2 linked regions of the Breoghania sp. L-A4 genome follow. The protein of the gene in region 1 interacts with the protein of each later gene in a pairwise test. Links are inferred from orthologs where the notes say so. Each region holds a gene or a part of one and is shown on either strand. Other genes may lie near its edges.

Region 1 (3,221 bases):
GCGCAATGTGGCGCGGGTCCAGTCGACGCCCTTGAGCGCCACGAGCGTCGCCTTGCCGCGGTCTGCGTCCTTTCCCGCCGCCTTGCCGAGCGTCGCGGCGTCGCCTTCCACATCCAGCAGGTCATCGGCGAGCTGGAACGCCAGCCCGATGATCTCGCCGAACCGGGTGATCCGGCCAAGTTCGGTCTCCTCCGCGCCGGCCATGCGGGCGCCGGCCCACGCCGCGAAGCGGATCAGCGCGCCGGTCTTCATCGATTGCAGCCGCCGGATCTCCGGCTCGTCGAGCGCCTTGCCTTCGTTTTGCAGATCGAACATCTGGCCGCCGGCCATGCCGCCGGGGCCCGCGGCGCGCGCCAGCTCAAGCGTCAGTTCGGCGCGCAGGGCGGGATCGGCGTCGGTCAGCGGATCGGCGAGGATATCGAAGGCGTAGGTGAGCAGCGCGTCGCCGGCGAGAATCGCGGTCGCCTCGTCAAAGGCGACATGCACGGTCGGCTGGCCGCGGCGCAGCGCGTCGTCGTCCATGGCGGGCAGGTCGTCGTGCGCCAGGCTGTAGCAATGCAGGCATTCGAGCGCCGCCGCGGCGCGCAGCACGCCGGGATCCTCGCGGCCGAACAGCCGCGCGCTCTCGACGAGCAGAAAGGGCCGCAGGCGCTTGCCCCCGCCGAGCGCCGCATGCCGCATCGCGCGCATCAGACGGTCCGGGCGGGCGATTTCACCGTGGCGCGGGCTGTCGTCGAGAAGCGCCTCCAGCGTGCTCTGGGTCGCTGCCGCCACCTGCGTCAGCCGTTGGGAGAAATCCTGCATCAATTGGGCAAACTGTCCTGTGACGCGCCATCATGGCGGGAGAGCGAAACCGCTTTCCCATGGCGCCGGAATGGGTGGTCCGCATGGGTACGCGATCGCCCATGCCGATCCGGCTTGCCCCATGCGTGCGGCAAGGTCAAGCACGGCGGAGGTGGTGGCGTCGTCTCCGCGCATGATGTCTATTGAGCGTTGCCGAGCGGTGGCGCGGCGCTGTAGGAGAGGTGCGCGGCATGCAACCTCATCATCCGCGTCCGCGTTTGGGACGCAGACAACCCGGGCAGGATATGGCGACGGCACGCGGAAAGACGGCAGGATCGGCGGCACGCCGGCGCAAGGTTTGGCGCCTGACGCGCATCGCCCTGCGCATCGGCGTGTTCCTGTGCCTGGCGCCGCTGGTGCTCACGGTGGCCTATGCGTTCCTGCCGGCGATGTCCGCACCGATGATGGCGCGGCTGGTCACCTTGCAGAAGGTCGAGCGCATCTGGACGCCGCTCGACGGAATCTCACCGACGCTGGTTCGCGCCGTCGTGGCGTCCGAGGACGCGCGCTTTTGCAGCCATCCCGGCGTCGACTGGGAGGCGTTGGAGGATCAGCTGTCGAAGCTGGAGGACGGCGAGCGGCCGCGCGGCGCGTCCACCATCACCATGCAGCTCGCCAAGAACCTTTTTCTCTGGCCGGGCCGCAGCTACCTGCGCAAGGGGCTGGAGATCCCGCTGGCGTTGTGGATCGACCTGGTGCTGTCGAAACGGCGGATCCTGGAGCTGTATCTCAATGTCGCGGAATGGGGTGATGGTGTCTTTGGCGCGGAAGCCGCCGCGCGGCGGCATTTCGGCAAGTCCGCCTCCGAGCTCTCGCGCAGCGAGGCCGCGCGGCTTGCCACCGCGCTTCCCAACCCGATCCTGCGCAACCCCGCGAACCCCTCGAAGCGCCATTCCGCGCACGCCCGGACCATTCGCGGCCGGGCCACTCCGGCGCAGGTGCCGGTCGATTGTCTGGCGCTTGAGAAGGGTTAGTTCATGGACTCGTGCAATAAGATCGAAATGCGAAAAAACATCGGTTGCCGGGCTGGCAAAAGCCAATCGTTGCCTGTATAACCCCGCCCATTCTGAAATTCAGGCGTAGCGTTCTCCGGGATCACCCGGGAGGCCCGCCCCGGTCCGGATCGCCGGACTTTGATCACGGAGACACGACCATGGCCGTTCCCAAGAGGAAGACCTCGCGCATGAAGCGCGGTTTTCGCCGTTCCGCCGATGCGCTGAATCAGCAGGCGTATGTTGAAGACAAGGATTCCGGCGAGCTTCGCCGTCCGCACCACATCGATCTGAAGAGCGGCATGTATCGCGGCCGCCAGATCCTTGAGCCGAAGAGCAGCGTCTGAGGCTGTTTGCGCGCGGGTTCGCCCGCGCGATTCAAGGTGTTGATTTCAAAGGCCGGCGCCAGCGCCGGCCTTTTTGTGTTGGCTGGTTGACGCGGCGGTGCCCGAGTGCGTACGAATCGGGGCGCATTCGCGGGAACTGGATCCGCAGCGTCTTATTCATTCGCACAATTTGAGCGAGGCTCCGATGCCGTTTCTCGTCAACATTCCGCTGACCGTGGCGCCGCTGCTGGTCTACAACATCATTGCCTATGGCCTTGTCGGCAACTTCCCCGGCGATCCATGGACCTTGCCGGTCATGACCGCGCAACTGGCCTCCGGCGCCCGCTGGACCATGCTGCTGGGCGACCTCATGATCCTGTCCGGACTGGTGTTTCTGTTCATCGAGATCGTCAAGGCGACCCGGGTGGGCTCCACCAGCGTGCTCGATCACATTCTCTCGGCGCTGGTCTTCGCCATCTATCTGGTCGAATTCCTGATCGTGCCGGCGGCCGCCAGTTCGGTGTTTTTCCTGCTGCTGGTGATTTCGCTGGTCGATCTCATCGCCGGCTTTACCGTGACGATCCACGGCGCGCGTCGCGATGTGGCCTTCGGCCCCAACGGCCATATGTGAGTCAAAGGGCCTCAAGTCCATCTCGGAATTAAGACACGACCGCGTCGGCCTACGATGGACTTGAGCGCGTCTTGAATGATTTTTGAGTCAGTTCGCGGCGCCTGACGCGCCGCCAGGGCCGACCGTTTCAATTCGGGCGGCCTGAAGCCGGTTGTGTCCCGAATCCGGCCCCTGACGGGCCCCCGTGCCAGCCACCCGGACCCCCGGCCGCAATGCCGCCGCTTTTCCCCAGACGATTCAGACGCTGAAACCGCAGTTTTTCGCGATTCCGCGCGCGTCCCGAATCAAAAGGTTAACAAAAGGTTACAATCTGGCATTCTGTTTGCTGCGTCTGTCAAAGGAGACACAAACACGTCCCGCATCGGGACAGGCGCGACAGGAGGCCCGAGTGATGATCGCACCCGTATCAGGGGCCGGATATCCGGCTGG
Region 2 (3,160 bases), 3.5 Mb from region 1 along the record:
GATACCCGCGCCCTGGGCTTTCCCAGGGTACCCGCATTCAAGACGCTTGGGGGCTAAAAGTCATGGTTCGCTTGCTCAATGTGCTGTTCATGCTCGCCGTCATCGCCGGCGCGGCCCTGGTCTACAACATGAAGCGTGATGCCGAGCTGACCGCTGAGCATACCGCCTTGCTGCAACGTCAGATCGACGAGGAGCGCGAGACGATCTCGCTGCTCAAGGCCGAGTGGAGCCTGCTCAACCAGCCCTCGCGGCTGCAGAAGCTGGTCGAGCGCTACAACAGCTATCTGCAACTCGAGCCGCTGGAAGTCGAACAGATCGCCGCGCTCGAGGACCTTCCGGCGAAACCGATGAATCTCGATCCCTTTGGCAACGATGCGTCGCTCGGCGGATACGCCGGCGGCAGCAGCAACGTGATCCGCTAGGACCCCGACGATGGCCAGCTTCGTCAGCGAATTCTCCCCCCTGCTCGCGCAGCGCGGTCCGCGCGTGAAGGCTGCTGCGCCTGTCAGCGAGGATGTCGGCAGCCCGGCCCGCGTGGCGATCGCCATGGTGTTCTTCGCCGGCGTCTACGGGTTGATCGCCCTGCGGCTCGTCAGCCTCGGCATGGCGACCGAGGCCCCCGCGACCGCGTACATCGGCGCCCAGCAGGCGATCGCCGCCTCGCGTCCCGATCTGCTCGACCGCAATGGCGAGATCCTGGCCACCGACATCAAGACCGCGTCGCTCTACGCCGAGCCGCGCAAGATCCTCGACGTCGAGGAGGCCATCGACAAGCTCTCCGGCGTGCTCCCTGAACTGGGCTCCGAGAACCTGCGGCGGCGCCTCGAAAGCGGCTCGGCCTTTCAATGGCTGAAGCGTGAGCTTACCCCGGACCAGCGTCGCGCCATCCATCATCTGGGGCTTCCCGGCATCGGGTTTCTGACCGAAAGCCGGCGCTTCTATCCCGGTGGCCCGACCGCCAGCCATATCGTCGGCCACGTCAACGTCGACAACCAGGGCATCGCGGGCATCGAGAAATACCTGGACGGGCAGGGCCTCGCCGATCTGCAGAGCGCCGGCTTCGCGACCGACCGGCCTCTTGAACCCGTCACGCTCTCCGCCGATCTGCGCGTCCAGCACGTGGTGCGCGACGAACTGGTCAAGGCGATGGACCGTTTCCAGGCCATTGCCGCGGTGGGCATCGTGCTGGATGTGGACACCGGCGAAGTCGTCGCCATGTCGTCGCTGCCCGACTACGACCCCAATAACCCGGCGGGGGCGCTTGAGGACGACAATCTCAACCGCGCCACGGCCGGCGTCTACGAGATGGGGTCGGTGTTCAAGACCTTCTCCGTGGCGATGGCGCTGGACTCCGGCAAGGTGTCGATCGAGGACAGTTTCGACGCGAGCAAGCCGATCCGCGTTTCCCGCTTCACCATCAACGATTTCCACGGGAAACACCGTGTTCTTTCGGTGCCGGAGGTGTTCATTTTCTCTTCCAACATCGGCACCGCCAAGATGACGCTGGAAGCCGGCATCGACCATCAGCAGGAGTTCTTCGGGCGCATCGGGCTGCTGTCGCGGCTGCAGACGGAGCTGCCGGAGGTGGCGAGTCCCATGCTGCCGCCGAAATGGTCGGAACTGGCGGCCATGACGATCTCCTTCGGGCACGGGCTGTCGGTAACGCCCATGCAGACCGCCGTCGCGGCCGCCGCGCTGGTCAATGGCGGCACCCTTCTGCCGCCCACGTTCCTGGAGCGTGACGCGGCAACCGCCGCGCAACTCGGCAAGCGCGTGGTCTCCCAGCGTGTCAGCGATGCCATGCGCTACCTGTTCCGTTTGAACGCGGTGCAGGGATCGGGCCGCCAGTCGCGCGTTCCCGGCTATATGGTCGGCGGCAAGACCGGCACCGCGGACAAGGTTGTCAATGGCCGCTACGTCAACGGAAAGCGCCGCAATTCGTTCCTCGCGGCCTTCCCGATGGACAATCCGAAATATGTGGTCCTCGTGGTTCTCGACGAGCCCAAGGCCGCGCGTGAGGGCGGGGGCACCACGGCCGGCTCCAACGCCGCGCCCACGGTTGCCTCGATCATCCGCCGTGCCGCGCCTATGCTGGGCGTGGCGCCGCACTTCGACGACGACAGCGATACGGTTTTGATCTCCTATTGAGCCTGTCGGGTGAAGGTGAGATACCGGGACCCGATGGCCCATGCGGCAAAGCGTTAACCATAATCAATTGCGACTGAACACATGCTTCTGGAAGACCTCGCCGCCGAACTGACACTGCCGGAACGCGCCCGTGGCGTGCAGGTCTCGGCTGTCACCGCGGACAGCCGTGCGGTGGTCGAGGGAACCCTGTTCGCGGCCCTCAGGGGCAGTGTCGTGGATGGCGCGCGCTTCGTGCCCACCGCCGTGGCGCAAGGGGCGGTCGCGGTGCTGGCCGCGAATGACGCCGAGATCGGCGAAACCTCCGTGCCGGTGCTGCGCTGCGCCGATCCGCGCCGCGCGCTGGCCCTGATGGCGGCGCGTCTTGCGGGACGCCAGCCGGAAACCATCGTCGCGGTCACGGGCACCTCCGGCAAGACGTCGGTCGCCGTGTTCACGCGCCAGATCTTCGAGGCTGCCGGACTGCACGCAGCGAGCATCGGAACCGTCGGCATCCAGACGTCTTCGGGTGGCGACTACGCGAGCCTGACCACGCCGGATCCCGTCAGGTTGCACGCGAGCCTGGCCGCGCTCGCGGACGAGGGCGTCACCCATGCCGCCATGGAGGCCTCCAGCCACGGGCTCGACCAGCGCCGGCTCGACGGCGTGAAGCTGACGGCGGCGGCCTTCACGAACCTCGGGCGGGACCATCTCGACTATCACGCCACCGTCGAGGAGTATCTCGCGGCGAAACTGCGCCTGTTCGACACGCTGCTGCCCGACGGTGGCACGGTTGTGACCGATCCCGGCGAAGCCTACGCGGATCGGGTGATCGCCATCGCCGAGGACCGCGGCCTGCCGCTTTTGACCGTGGGCGAACAGGGCGGCGATCTGCGCCTCGTCGGGCTGGAGCGCGACGGCTTTCATCAGCGCCTGACCATTCGCGCCGGGGGGCGGGATCATACGGTCATGCTGCCGCTGCCCGGGCGCTTTCAGGTGTCGAATGCCCTGATCGCGGCGGGTCTGGCCGTGGCTG

The links.
Region 2: the proteins of mtgA (region 1) and D1F64_RS16555 interact in binary tests that used the Escherichia coli proteins (3 or more experiments, as listed by UniProt). The link is inferred for Breoghania sp. L-A4 from one-to-one orthologs.

What each region holds. Positions count from the first base shown.
Region 1 is NZ_CP031841.1:155,169-158,389, forward strand. What follows is about bases 45-2,952. They hold mtgA (monofunctional biosynthetic peptidoglycan transglycosylase), read left to right. Parts: upstream 45-1,088; coding sequence 1,089-1,817; downstream 1,818-2,952. Other genes in these bases: D1F64_RS00735 (polyprenyl synthetase family protein), read right to left, coding at 45-804; rpmF (50S ribosomal protein L32), read left to right, coding at 1,997-2,182; D1F64_RS00750 (hypothetical protein), read left to right, coding at 2,367-2,792. Also shown: more of D1F64_RS00735, read right to left, coding at 1-44; D1F64_RS00755 (hypothetical protein), read left to right, coding at 3,184-3,221. UniProt on the Escherichia coli protein: Peptidoglycan polymerase that catalyzes glycan chain elongation from lipid-linked precursors. May play a role in peptidoglycan assembly during cell division in collaboration with other cell division proteins.
Region 2 is NZ_CP031841.1:3,622,251-3,625,410, reverse strand. The notes cover bases 1-2,847. They hold D1F64_RS16555 (penicillin-binding protein 2), read left to right. Parts: upstream 1-546; coding sequence 547-2,148; downstream 2,149-2,847. Other genes in these bases: D1F64_RS23530 (UDP-N-acetylmuramoyl-L-alanyl-D-glutamate--2,6-diaminopimelate ligase), read left to right, coding at 2,230-2,847; D1F64_RS16560 (hypothetical protein), read left to right, coding at 63-422; rsmH (16S rRNA (cytosine(1402)-N(4))-methyltransferase RsmH), read left to right, coding at 1-57. Outside these bases: more of D1F64_RS23530, read left to right, coding at 2,848-3,160. UniProt on the Escherichia coli protein: Essential cell division protein that catalyzes cross-linking of the peptidoglycan cell wall at the division septum. Required for localization of FtsN.